DNA from 3 places in the Halomonas sp. AOP13-D3-9 genome. Region 2 is predicted to be linked to each of the others. Evidence: predicted binding sites of a transcription regulator. Region 2 holds the regulator's gene; each other region holds the start of a gene.
What was found. Region 2 encodes FliA, which starts transcription of late flagellar genes. Its sites were predicted from a motif close to CTAAAGTTNNNNNNNNNNCNGCCGATA; they were not measured.
Positions count from the first base shown of each region.

Region 1: the regulator FliA is predicted to act here: its motif matches at 1,493-1,519, upstream of fliD (flagellar filament capping protein FliD).
Region 3: the regulator FliA is predicted to act here: its motif matches at 2,059-2,085, upstream of ACT3UM_RS14095 (DUF4019 domain-containing protein).

Region 1 covers NZ_JBQSYH010000001.1:414,332-418,495, forward strand. The annotation lists gene ACT3UM_RS01935 (UDP-glucose dehydrogenase family protein) at 71-1,396, shown strand; gene fliD (flagellar filament capping protein FliD) at 1,577-2,980, shown strand; gene fliD (flagellar filament capping protein FliD) at 3,149-4,164, shown strand, end outside.
Region 2 covers NZ_JBQSYH010000002.1:283,602-287,765, forward strand. The annotation lists gene ACT3UM_RS03455 (OmpA/MotB family protein) at 1-459, opposite strand, end outside; gene ACT3UM_RS03460 (motility protein A) at 465-1,286, opposite strand; gene ACT3UM_RS03465 (RNA polymerase sigma factor FliA) at 1,327-2,028, opposite strand; gene ACT3UM_RS03470 (flagellar protein FlhE) at 2,055-2,486, opposite strand; gene ACT3UM_RS03475 (hypothetical protein) at 2,512-3,078, opposite strand; gene flhF (flagellar biosynthesis GTPase FlhF) at 3,075-4,164, opposite strand, start outside.
Region 3 covers NZ_JBQSYH010000011.1:180,868-185,031, forward strand. The annotation lists gene ACT3UM_RS14075 (DUF1206 domain-containing protein) at 1-147, shown strand, start outside; gene ACT3UM_RS14080 (YqaA family protein) at 156-758, shown strand; gene ACT3UM_RS14085 (antibiotic biosynthesis monooxygenase family protein) at 781-1,098, opposite strand; gene ACT3UM_RS14090 (lysozyme inhibitor LprI family protein) at 1,153-1,563, opposite strand; gene ACT3UM_RS14095 (DUF4019 domain-containing protein) at 1,594-2,001, opposite strand; gene ACT3UM_RS14100 (class I SAM-dependent DNA methyltransferase) at 2,203-2,946, shown strand; gene ACT3UM_RS14105 (isochorismatase family protein) at 3,107-3,673, shown strand; gene ACT3UM_RS14110 (GlxA family transcriptional regulator) at 3,666-4,164, shown strand, end outside.

The DNA of each region.
Region 1 (4,164 bases), on a different contig from region 2:
CCATTGATCTCATCAACGGTAAGCCAATGTGCTACGCTCGCTATCACGTATTTTAGCGAGTTAATAAGTCATGCATATCAGTGTATTCGGAACCGGTTATGTCGGCCTTGTTGCAGGCGCTTGTTTAGCCGATGTCGGCCATCAAGTCACTTGTATGGATGTTAACGCTGAGCGGATTGATCAGCTTAATTGCGGAGAAGTGCCGATTTTTGAGCCTGGGCTAAGCACCATCGTTGCCCACAATGTGGCAGCTGGCCGTTTACGTTTTACTACTGACGCTGCCCAAGCAGTAGCCAATGGCGAGCTGCTGTTTATCGCCGTGGGAACGCCGCCGGATGAAGATGGCAGTGCCGACCTACGCTATGTGCTAGAGGTGGCGCGTACGATCGGTCAGCATATGGATAGCTACAAGCTGGTGATTGATAAATCTACCGTGCCCGTGGGCACCGCCGAAAAAGTCCGTGCCGTTATCAGCGATGTTCTCGAACAGCGTGGTACATCACTCGCGTTTGACGTCTGCTCGAACCCTGAGTTTATGAAAGAAGGGGCCGCGATAGATGACTTTACCCGCGGTGCGCGGATTATCGTCGGCACCGAAAGCGAACGCGTGAAAGCGCATATGCAAGAGTGCTACGCCCCTTACAATCGCAATCACGAAAAACTGATGTTTATGAGCGTGCGGGCCGCCGAGCTGACCAAGTACGCCGCCAATGCCATGCTCGCCACCAAAATCAGCTTTATGAACGAGATTTCCAATCTCGCCGAGCGGCTCGAAGTGGATGTTGAAGACGTACGCCGGGGTATTGGCAGCGACCCACGCATTGGCTACCACTTTATCTACCCAGGCTGTGGCTACGGCGGCTCCTGCTTTCCCAAAGACGTTCAGGCACTAGAGCGCGCCGCGCGCCAGTTAGGCTATACGCCAGAACTGCTCAGTGCTGTTGAAGCGGTTAATTTACGCCAAAAGCAAACGCTGTTCACAAAACTGCAAGATAACTTAGGCAATCTAAGTGGCAAGAGCATTGCCGTGTGGGGTCTGGCCTTCAAGCCCAACACCGACGATATGCGTGAAGCCCCAAGCCGCACGTTGATGGAAGCGCTTTGGCAAGCGGGTGCTAAGGTGCAAGCCTTTGATCCCGAAGCCATGGCGGAATGCCGCCGTATCTATGGCGAACGGGATGACTTAATGCTCGCCGGTGACCGCATTCAGGCAGTCAAAGGCGCCGATGCGCTGGTCATCTGCACCGAATGGAAAGAGTTTCGCAGCGTTGATTTCGCTTGGTTGGCCGATCAACTGGCAGAAAAAGTCGTTATTGATGGGCGTAATTTGTACACGCCAAGCGCAGTTGAAGAGGCGGGTTTGCGGTACATAGGGGTAGGGCGAAAGAGCAATTAAGGATGAATCTGTTATTATGATTTTCTGATTAACTGCTGGGTGAATTACCTTTTGTTACTTGAAAATACGTATTAGTACGAAAAAAAGAGGCTAATATTCAAGTTCTGATTCACTTGGTCGATACTTTTAAAAAGCTGCATTAAAAATAGTGTTACGCAGGGCTTCGCAGATAAACGGCTATTGGAAGCAGCAAGCGTAGCAACATGTATTCAAAAAAGGCATTGGTTTATGGCTGCTATCACATCACTAGGCATCGGTTCTGGCTTGGATCTGAATGGCTTGCTGGAACAATTAAAAACGGCAGAACAAGCAAAGCTTGAGCCCATTGCGCAACAGCTCCAATCTGAAGATACGAAAATATCTGCCTACGGTAAGTTGCAAAGCGCGCTTGAGCAGTTTCAAGATTCTGCAGAAGCCCTCAATGACGGGTCGTCATTCGAGAGCCTGACAACCAATGTAGAAGGCAGTGCTGTTGGCGCTGTTAGCAGCAATGAGGCCCAGCCAGGTCAGTACGAAGTACAGGTCGGCCAGTTAGCTACAGCCAGTAGTCTAGTAACAGAGCGTTTGGAAACAGCAGATGAAAGCATAGTGAGTGGGGAGCAGTCATTAACCTTTACTCTTGCTGACGGAGCTATGGATCCCATTACCATTGCCGATGGCAGTTCCCTTGAAGATATGCGAGATGCTATCAATCAACAGAGTGATGGCCGCTTAAGCGCCTCTATTATCAACGACGGTGAAGGATATCGTCTTGCAGTAAATTCGACGGAAACGGGTGCGGACGCGAGTATTGAAAGCACAAACTTTTCAGACATTCTTGCGGGCGATGTACAAACGACTGATGCCCAGGTAGTTCAAACGGGCCTGGATGCAGAGTTTAACGTCAATGGTATCGATATCGTTAGCCCATCCAATCAAGTGGAAGGCGCTATTCAAGGTATTACCCTGAACTTATCTGAGGCGGGTGCGACAAGCACAGTCAGTGTTGAGCAAGATGATGAGGCTATTCGAGAGCAGATCACGGCCTTTGTCGATGACTTCAACGCGCTCAAGGACACCATCACCAGTTTGACAGCGTTTGACGAAGAGACTGGGCAGGCGGCGGGGTTGAACGCCGATGCTGCGACCCGTGCGGTTGAACGAGAGCTTCGTCAAACAATTAGCAGTGTTGTCGGCGGCGATGGCTTTAGCGTGTTGTCGGATATAGGTATTTCGCTTCAAGTAGACGGCAAGCTGGAGATTGATGAAGATAAGTTAGATAGCATTGTTGCTACTCAGCCGGATCAGCTAGCCAATTTTTTCGCAGGCGATAGCGAAGAGGGTGGCATGGCAGGGCAAATTGCCTCATCGCTTGAAAGCTTGGTGGGAACAGGTGGCCGCCTTGAAAGTGCCGTTGATTCGTCTGAAAGGCGCTTTGCTTCGTTAGAAGACCGTTATGCAACAACGGAAAGCCGTATCGAGCAAACCGTTGAGCGTTATCGCACACAGTTTCAAGCGATGGACAGCATGGTAGCGCAAATGAACTCAACCAGTGCTTATCTGACCCAGCAGTTTGCCGTGTTGGGACAGCAAAGCCAAAGTTAAGCTAGCTAAATTAATAGCTTACAAGATGCTCAGCACAATGTGTTGGGCATTTTTTTGTCTGCAAAGGCTTAAAAACAGCTTAAAAAAGGCGCCATCTCTAAAGTTTGTTCCTGTGCAGCCGATAAAGAACTTAGATACCTTTTTCTACCACTTATAAGGAACTGAGTCATGGCTTCGATAACTGCACTTGGTGTGGGCTCTGGGCTGGATCTAGCAGGTTTGGTGGATCAGCTAAAAGCGGCCGAACAGCAAAAGCTTGTGCCTATTCTAGAGCAGAAAAGTGCTCAGCAAACCAAGATTTCTGCCTATGGGCGCCTTGAGTCAGCAATGGATAGGGTGCAAACCTCTATTGCTGCGCTGAATGAGGCCTCTACGTTTAAGCAGCAAAAAAGCACCGTGACGGGCGATGGCGTATTGGCGACCGCAGGCGAAACCGCTAATGCCGGGCGCTATGAAGTGACCGTTACCCAACTGGCCCGCTCAGGCAGCGCGGCTTCTAACAGCGTAGCGCTAGACCAAGAGCTAACAGCGGCCGATGCGACGCTTACGCTTAACTTTGGTGCTGGCGGAACACAAACAAGCTACGACGTTGCTATTTCAGCGGGCAGTACGCTGGCGGATGTTCGTGACCAGATCAATGCAGATAAAGAGTCTGGTGTCACTGCTTCTATCGTTAATGATGGCACTGGGTACCGCTTAGCGCTGAGCTCAAAAGAGACGGGCCAAGATGCTTCACTGGAAGGCTTCTCAGGCTTAGCGTCGCTGACCATGGATGCAGCCACCCAGCGTTCAGGTCAGGACGCTGAGCTAAACGTTAATGGCATTGCTATCACCAGTAAAACCAACCGTGTTGAAGAGGCAATTCAAGGCGTAACGCTTGACCTCACAGAGGCCTCTGGAGACCCCGTTACACTGGTGATTGAGCGTGATGATGCGTCGCTGAGAGAAGCCATTGACGAGTTCGTTAAAAACTATAATGAAATGAAATCCACCGTTGGTCGAATGACCGCATACAATGGGGAAGGTGAGATATCTGGTGAGCTGGTGGGCGACCGCACCGTGCGTACCATTGAAGACCGCCTACGCAGGGATATCACAGACAACCTCGGCACTGGTGATATTTCACGGCTTTCTCAACTGGGTATTGCCATTGATGAGAAAGGGCGATTAAAAGTCGATGAGGA
Region 2 (4,164 bases):
CGGCACACTGTCGGTATGGCCCTCCACCGATATCTGGCCATCAAAATTCGTCAGCACACCGATAAGGCTTTCGACCACGCCTCGCCCTTGGGGGGTTAATACCGCTTGGCCGCTGGGGAATAGTAGGCTGGTATCAATCCGCAGCGTCACCCCTTCGCGGCCTTGCGAAACGCTGACCCCAGGAATATCAAGCCCGTCAAACTGCGGCTGTACCCCCGCATGTCGAGGCTGAATGCCGGTGGCCAGAGACGCCAGCGGCAATGATGATACCGCGCTGGCCGAGCGCATGAAAGCAGTATCAGCCGCTTCACCGCCGCCCGGCGGCGTCAGTGAAAGCAGCAGTACAAAGAGCGTGATGAGCAGCGTCAGCACATCCAAATAGCTGGTAAGCCAACCATCTTCGCCATCGCCTGGCGACGGCGTCATTTCCAGCGCATGGCGTGTATCGCGATCTAGCATCGGGCCTACCCCTTGGCCGCTGAACTCACCGACGAATCAGGCCTGGGTTTGACGCTGTTATCACGAATTTCATCGTGGTAGTTAGCCACAAAGGAGTTGAGTGTCTCTTCGATAAACGACGGTAGGCGACGCTTGGTAATCAGCGAAATACCTTCCAACACCATGTTCATGGTAATCAGCCGCTCTTCGGTGCGGCGCTCTAACTTCACCGCAATCGGTTTAAACACTAAGTTAGCGAGTAAAATGCCATAAAAGGTCGTCAGCAGGGCCACCGCCATGCGCGGTCCAATCACCTGCAAGTCGCCTGCATCCATGACTTCCAGCATATTGACCAGCCCTACCAGGGTACCGATCATGCCAAACGCGGGAGCATAGGTGGCCATGGTGCGAAATATTTGTGCCTCGGCATGCTCACGGGCTTTAAGGCGGGCGATCCGCCAGCGCAGCATGTCAAAAATTTCATCCTCTTTGGTATTGGCAATCACCAGTTGGATCCCTGTACGTAAAAACGGGTTGCGGGTATGCTCCAACTCGCGCTCAACCGCGCGCACATCGCCTTTAAACCACAGCCGTGACATATCCACCAATTCGCGGATATCGTCACGCATATAGGTATTTTCGCGCCGAAACACCAAGCCCACCAGCCGTACGACGCGGAGCACCTCTTTCAGCGGATAGCTGATAAAGGTCGCCGCCAGGGTACCGGTCACTACTATGGCCAGCCCCGGTAAGTTTATAAAACTTTCAGCGGACTCTGCGGTGAAAAACAGCACGCTCACCAGCAGCAGTATGCTGGCAAATATGCCTATCAGCGTCGAAGGGTTCATCCACGGCTCCTTGCCGGTCACAAGTGAGTAAAAAGAAGTGTTATGCCGAGTCGTGTAAGCGAGCGCGTAAACGACTTACGGCCTGGCTGTGCAGTTGAGAAACGCGTGACTCCGTTACGCCCAACACAGCGCCTACTTCCTTAAGATTGAGTTCTTCTTGGTAGTACAACGCCATGAGCAGCTTTTCACGCTCGGGCAGCGCTTCAATCGCGTCAATCAGCGTTTGCCGCTGCTGGCCATCCAGCAACTGATCGAAGGGTGAATTGCCCAGTTCATGACTAATAGGCTCGCCGCCATCGGCCACTAGCTCTTCAAACGGCAACAGTTGGCCGCTGTTGGTGTCATTGAGAAGCTGCTGATAGTCGCTCAGCGGCATCTCAAGGTGGTGAGCAATTTCGTGCTCTTCCGGTGCCCGCCCGAGCTGTTGCTCTAATTGGCGAACGGCGCGGTCAACCGCCCGCGCTGAGCGGCGTACGCTGCGCGGCAACCAGTCGCGGGTGCGCAACTCGTCCATCATTGCGCCGCGAATACGTTGACTGGCAAAGGTCGCGAAGGTGGCGCCCTGGGTGGCGTCGAAGCGCCCCAGCGCTTCCAGCAGCCCCACCATCCCGGCTTGAATAAGGTCGTCGAGCTCAATGCTAGCGGGTAAACGGACCTGAAGCGTCAAGGCCTGACGTCGCACCAGCGGCATGTATTGCGTCAACAGCTCACTCTGTTTAATTCTGCCTTGTGCTGTGTACATGCTCTCGCCTCGCGGCTATCCAGTCTTCACTGATAATTCACAATCATTTGCAATCCCTGCACCCGAACAGGCCGCTGACCTGGACGTAAGGCGAAGCGAAAATGCAACGGTGCATTGGCATCTCGCCCCGCTAGTGCGGTGGTAGAACCCCGCATACCGGTTAACGCAATGCACTGCTCAGGATGGCACAGCCAAGCGTTTAAATGCGCACCTGGGGGGTATTGAAACTGCCAATGAATGCGCCCGAGCTGCGCCGACTGCACATTGTTAGCGGTAGCGGGCGGGGTTGCGTTTTGACTAGCGCTTGCCCGATCGCTCATCGCCACCATCAATCCTGGTATCTGACTGCTCCAGCTACCGGGTGTCGCCTGGGCGTTTCCCGTTACCCCTGCTAGTAGACACCCTGCCAGCAGTACTATGCTCAGTAGCAGTTTCCCTCTTAATGGCCAGCTTAGCATGCTTGGTCTCCTTGGCAGAGTGCGTTCATCGTGCAAGTACCAGTAACTCCGTATTTAAGTAGTAATCAGCAGCCTCACGCAAGTTATCGAGTAGCCCCTGGCGCGGCAAGTGCGGTTCATGGAGCGCCAGCAAACGACGCGGCCCACCACGCTCATGCAACTGGCGCAAGGTGCGGAACATGCCAGCAAAGGCATCGGCATCGCTACTGATCCACAGCGCCCAGCGGCTGTATTGATCGCGCAGTTGAGCTAGCTCAGACGTTTCCGCCATGACGATGCGAATATCCCAGTCATCAGGGTCACCGGCCCAGTTTCGACCTAACGATGACCACTGCCCCAGTCGTGCTTTGACCTTACTCACCTGGGATGCGCCGCTACCGGGTAGCCCCACCACTATAAGCGGAATTTTGGGCCTGGGCGGCGCCACTGTCTTTGGCTCTTCCACTGCCGCTAGCGTCGGCGTTAATAGAGGTGAAGTGTGTTCGTTCACAGGCTCGGCCGCCGCAACATCCACAGCCCCCTCAGCCTGCTGCTGTTGGCGCTGCAGGTTTGCCCACTTGCGCAGTCCCGAGGCTTGATCTTGTTCGCTCACGCCACACCCTCTCGACTCACACTGCCCATTTGACGAATCGCATCCCGCGCCATAAAGGCGTAGACCAGCGCATCAAGCATACCGGTATCGCGGCGGCGCCGACTGGTGCCCAGCAGGTTAAGAAGATCGCCGCGCAGCGTCTGCGCTTCCTCGTCATCGGCCACATCAAGATGTCCGGCAACCGACGCCACACCGCTGGCCATCAAAAGCCGGACTTCGGCATTGAGATCACCGCTATCGGCCTCTTTTAACTGCTGCCACGCGCGCCGCGTCAAGGCGGCCAAGCCTTCGCTTTGCAGCTGTGTTAACAACAGCGAGAGCACTTCGGCCCCCAGCCGTGCTGGGGTTAGCCAGTAGCGACGCGCCACCACTTTGGCACTTTCCGGGTCGCGCACTTCCCCGTACCAGGCGAGCAGCGCAGTGCCACTGGCGTCCTCCACCTCGGCGTAGGCAGTCCACAGTTGCACCGCTTGGCCACGAAAGCGCACACCTACATGGTGTGTTAGCACACTGTCATTAAACAACTGACGGAGGGTCTGGCGCTCATGGTGAAAGAGTACTCTATGACTGGGGGCTACTTGGCTGACCCAGGTCAAATGCTCGGCTTCCAGCCAGACGAGTGCCTCCGGTTCGGGAAAGCGCGGCAGTAGGTGTACCGCGACACCGGTTGATTCAGTCAGCGCGGCTAAGCGCGGCTGCCATCCTGCGACGTGGCGATGCTGCAACCAGGGTAACGCCAGCCAGGCGCCATCTCTATCCAGCCCGATGTCCGGCATTGCCCAGTCGCAGCCGCGCTCATTGCGCCGCGCTGACCACGCCATACCTAAGGTGGTTTCCACCGCGGGATAGCCGGCGAGCAGTGCGTCTAAACGCTGCTCTTGCACACGGCTCGGCAACGCGGCGAGGTCCCAGGTCTCTTCTAGTTCCGCAAAACCGGTGACGCGTTGGCGCAGCCTCGCCAGTAGCGACGACAAGCGACGCCCCTGACCCAGTACATCCCGGGACCAACGTGGCATTGCCATCGGGGCTTCAGCACTGTGTGCTCGTTCACGCTGCGGCGTTGCCGTGCTAAGCGCCTGGTCGACT
Region 3 (4,164 bases), on a different contig from region 2:
GCAGGCGGTATGGGCGAAGTGTTTAGCACGCTGCGAAGCCAGCCTTTCGGTCAGTGGCTACTTGGTTTTGTCGCACTGGGACTCTTCGCGTTTGGTCTCTACAGCCTATTAGCGGCTGTCTATCGCCGCATTAATCCCGAAGTGTAGAGACCTGCATGGCCATAGCATCCAAACGCACTAAGCAGTGGTTTGAGCGTATTAACCGCTCGAAGAATATGCTGTGGCTGCTGGGCACCCTCTCCTTTCTGGAGACTATTATTCTGCCCATTCCTCTTGAACTGGTGTTGATACCGCTGATGGCCGTTAATAGGCAGCGGCTGTGGTTGCTGGCTTTGGTCACTACTGCGGGCTGCCTCGTCGCGTCGCTGGTGGGCTACAGCATTGGCTTAGTGCTTTATGAGTCGGTGGGCACCTGGTTTATTGAGTCTATGGGGATGCAGAATAGCTACCAGGCATTCCAAACATTTTTCGATCAATACGGTTTTGCCGCCATTTTGGCCATTGGAATACTACCGATTCCCTTCCAGGTGGCGATGATTACCGCCGGGCTTTCCGGCTACCCAATCATGCTATTTGTGCTGGCAACGTTAATCGCCCGTGGCTTGCGCTACTTCGGCCTTGCCTGGCTGGTTCACCGCTTTGGCCACCGTGTTCTGGTACTGTGGAAACGCCATGCCTTGGTAACCAGTTTGGTGGCAGGGGGTGTTGTACTTGCGGTGGCACTAGGTATGCAGGCACTGGCTGGGCTGGTGGTTTAGGCAACTGAACTGTTGGCATTCGCTAAATTCCGTAATCTCGCTCGACTTTAGCGATACGGGTTTTGAAGTGGTGGTACCACTGCTGATGGCCTAGCCGCTGAGCCTCTTGATGCTCAGCATGGGCTTTCCACGCTTTAATAGATGCCAAATCAGCCCAGTAAGAAACCGTCACGCCCACTTCATCCCGGGCAGACTCCACACCCAAAAATCCCGGCTGCTGCGCTGCAAGCTCAACCATTCTTGCCGCCATTGCGTCATAGCCGTTATCGACCTCGGTGCGTAGTGAAGTGAAAATAACGGCGTAGTAAGGAGGTTCAGGAGTGTCGGCGATGTGTAGCATGGGTCTCGTCGCGGCTGGAAAAGGAATGATGAAGCTCGCACCATTAAGCAGTACTTAACGCTCGGGCTCCGGCAGTAACGACCCGCCTTCCATTGTGACTAAAAAGCTCTCCCATAACGTATGTGTATGCGCTTGAGTAAGCTGTTTTTTACACGAAAGCGACATTACACCTCTTATCGTGCCATCACGCCACTGGGTATATACCGCATCGCAATGAGCTTGACGGTAACCTTCCCAGGCCTCTTGGGCCTGCTGAATCGACTCCACCAAGCTGGCATCAGCTTCATGGCGGTTTAGCGCCGCGTCAAGATAGCGGTGCATTTCCGCTTCAACGGATTCTAGCTCTAACTGCGCACACTGATTGATCTCCATCGTCGTCATGGCATTTTGGCAATCTGGCGCGTCATCAGCTGCAAGCGCGGGCAATGAAACAAAAGCGAACAGTAGCGGAATCATCTTTGTCATGAAGAGTTGTTAACCATTATGGCGGAACGATTAGTTCACATAATAGCCACTTACCCGCCAAGTGCCCTCTTCTAAATGGGGAGTGATGGTTTCCGTGATTTGCGGTCTGTTTTCAAAACTCGTTTGAAACGTCAATATCGCGTAGTCGCCGCTTGGAGCCCCCGGCATAGAGGTTTCACGGATAAGGCTCACTCGCCGACGTGATTGAACGGTACCAAAATCACGGCGGGCAGCGCTAACCGTACGGGACAACATATTAGGTGACAGCGGAACCTTCAGCAGCGTAGAAGAGTTCTCCCAGGCTTGCTCAAATTCACCACTGTCGATGGCTTCTAGCCACGCCAAAGCCGCCGCCTCTGCCGCACTCGTGTTTGCCTGACCTTGGTTGGACAGCATGAGAAGCAAGGTGGCGATGATAAAAGTCAGCGTCTTGGGCATAGAGGGCTCTCTTGGCATTTAGCAACGACCAGAGAAATCTCGATGGTCTTAGCTATATATCGGTAATCGCCAGCACTTCTTTAGGGCCGCGGGATGTATTTGCGTAACCGTTAAGCTCCTAGCTGTACCTGCTTCTCAAAGCCTATCCGCTCGTTTACTATGCGCCATCCACACTATTTCAGTTGCCACTATTAGGTCACTATGTCCGTTAACGCCCTTTATACCGACCTTTCTGGCTACTACGATTTGATGTGCGTGGATATCGATTACCAAGCGCAAAGCAACGCCATCCGCAGGCTGCATCAGATTTTCGGTAACGACGGAACTACACACCTAGATTTAGCCTGTGGCACCGGCCCACACGTGCGCCATTTCATTGATTTTGGGTATGCCAGTAGCGGGCTTGATATTAATCAGCCGATGCTGGATATCGCCGCCACGCGCTGCCCCGAAGCCCGTTTCACGTTGCAAGATATGAGTGACTTCAAGGTTAACGAACCTCAAGATTTAATCACCTGCTTTTTGTACTCCATCCACTACAACAATGGAGTCGAAAAGCTAAAAGCGTGTATAACCAATGTTCATCGCGCGCTAGCATCCGGTGGTATTTTCTGTTTTAACGCGGTTGATAAAGAGAAAATCAACAACGACCTATTCGTTAAACACAGCGCCAAACAAGCAGATGAAATGTTCACTTTTCGCTCGGGATGGCACTACAGTGGGCAAGGTGAAAAGCAGTCGCTTAGGCTCAGCATTGAAAAAGCCAACGCTGAAGGAACGCAGCTATGGAACGACGAACACCCCATGGTAGCCGTCAGCTTTGCGGAGTTAAGCGCACTCTTAGCGCCTCACTTTGAAGTTCATGTGTTTGAACACAATTATGAAAAAATCATTCCCTGGGATAACGCTTCTGGGAATGGGATTTTTGTTTGTGTGAAGAAGTAAACCTTACTTGCTCCAGAGAGTCGCCCCATTGGCTGCGCTACCAGCTATAAAATTCTTTCTCACATGGCCGAAATTGCCCCCTTTGTGACCGAATAACGCATCGTTGGCAGAATGCGTAACAGCTAATCTGTAGCCTCACTTCAACACGATGAGATTAGCCATGGCCCAGCCTAAAACCGCATTGTTATTAATTGATGTTCAAGCCTCCTTCCCCGCCCGCGATTACTGGGTAGAATCACTGGCTCAGGCGTGGCAGCCCAAGCAACGTGCGATACTGAATGCAGCCCAGACCAACGATATACCGGTTGTACGCATTCTGCATGAAGAACCCTGCAGCCAAGGTGCTTTCGACCCTGATAATGGCCTCATTCGTCCGCTTGATGACTTTAACGATGAAGTGGCGGTGACCTTTCATAAACGTGTACATAACGCCTTCAGCGATACCGCACTAGAAAGCTGGTTACGGGAACGAGGCATTGAACGACTGGCGATTAGCGGTATTCGCACCGAGCAATGCTGCGAAACAACCGCACGAGTGGCGTCAGATTTGGGGTTTAGCGTCGATTTCATCAGCGATGCTACCCTGACGTTCCCCATGACGCGCCGCGGTATCACCTGGCCAGCTGAGGATATTAAGGCACGCACCGAACTGGTACTTGAAGACCGCTTTGCGCGTATTATCAGTACACAAGACATGATCAACGAATGGCAAAACACGCGTGAGTGAAGATCAACACAATAGCCAGCCGCCATCCACAAGAGCCACCACCTTGCGGGTGGCGGTATTGATGATGCCCGGCCAGGTGCCGCTTGATTTGATTGGCCCGCTACAGGTCTTGCAGTGTGCAGACCGGCTTTCGATAGACGTTCAGGTGCGCTATATCGGTCCCCAAGCGGCCATACAGTGGTTAGGGCCGTTAACCCTCAGCGGCATCGATCCCTTGCCTGAACAGCTTCCTACTCAAGATTTACTGCTGATTCCGGGGCAGTACCGCAATAGCCTTGAGCCATTGGTACAGCAAGAGTGTATCGCTTGGCTCAAGGCGAATGCCCACTGTGCGGATACGCTAATGACCGTTTGCTCGGGCACGCTATTACTGGCAGATGCGGGCCTGTTAAAGGGAAGACGCTGTACCACCCACCACACGCTAATTGAACAGCTACAAGCCAAAGCCCCACAAGCAAAGGTACAACGTGATTGTATCTTTACCGAGGACG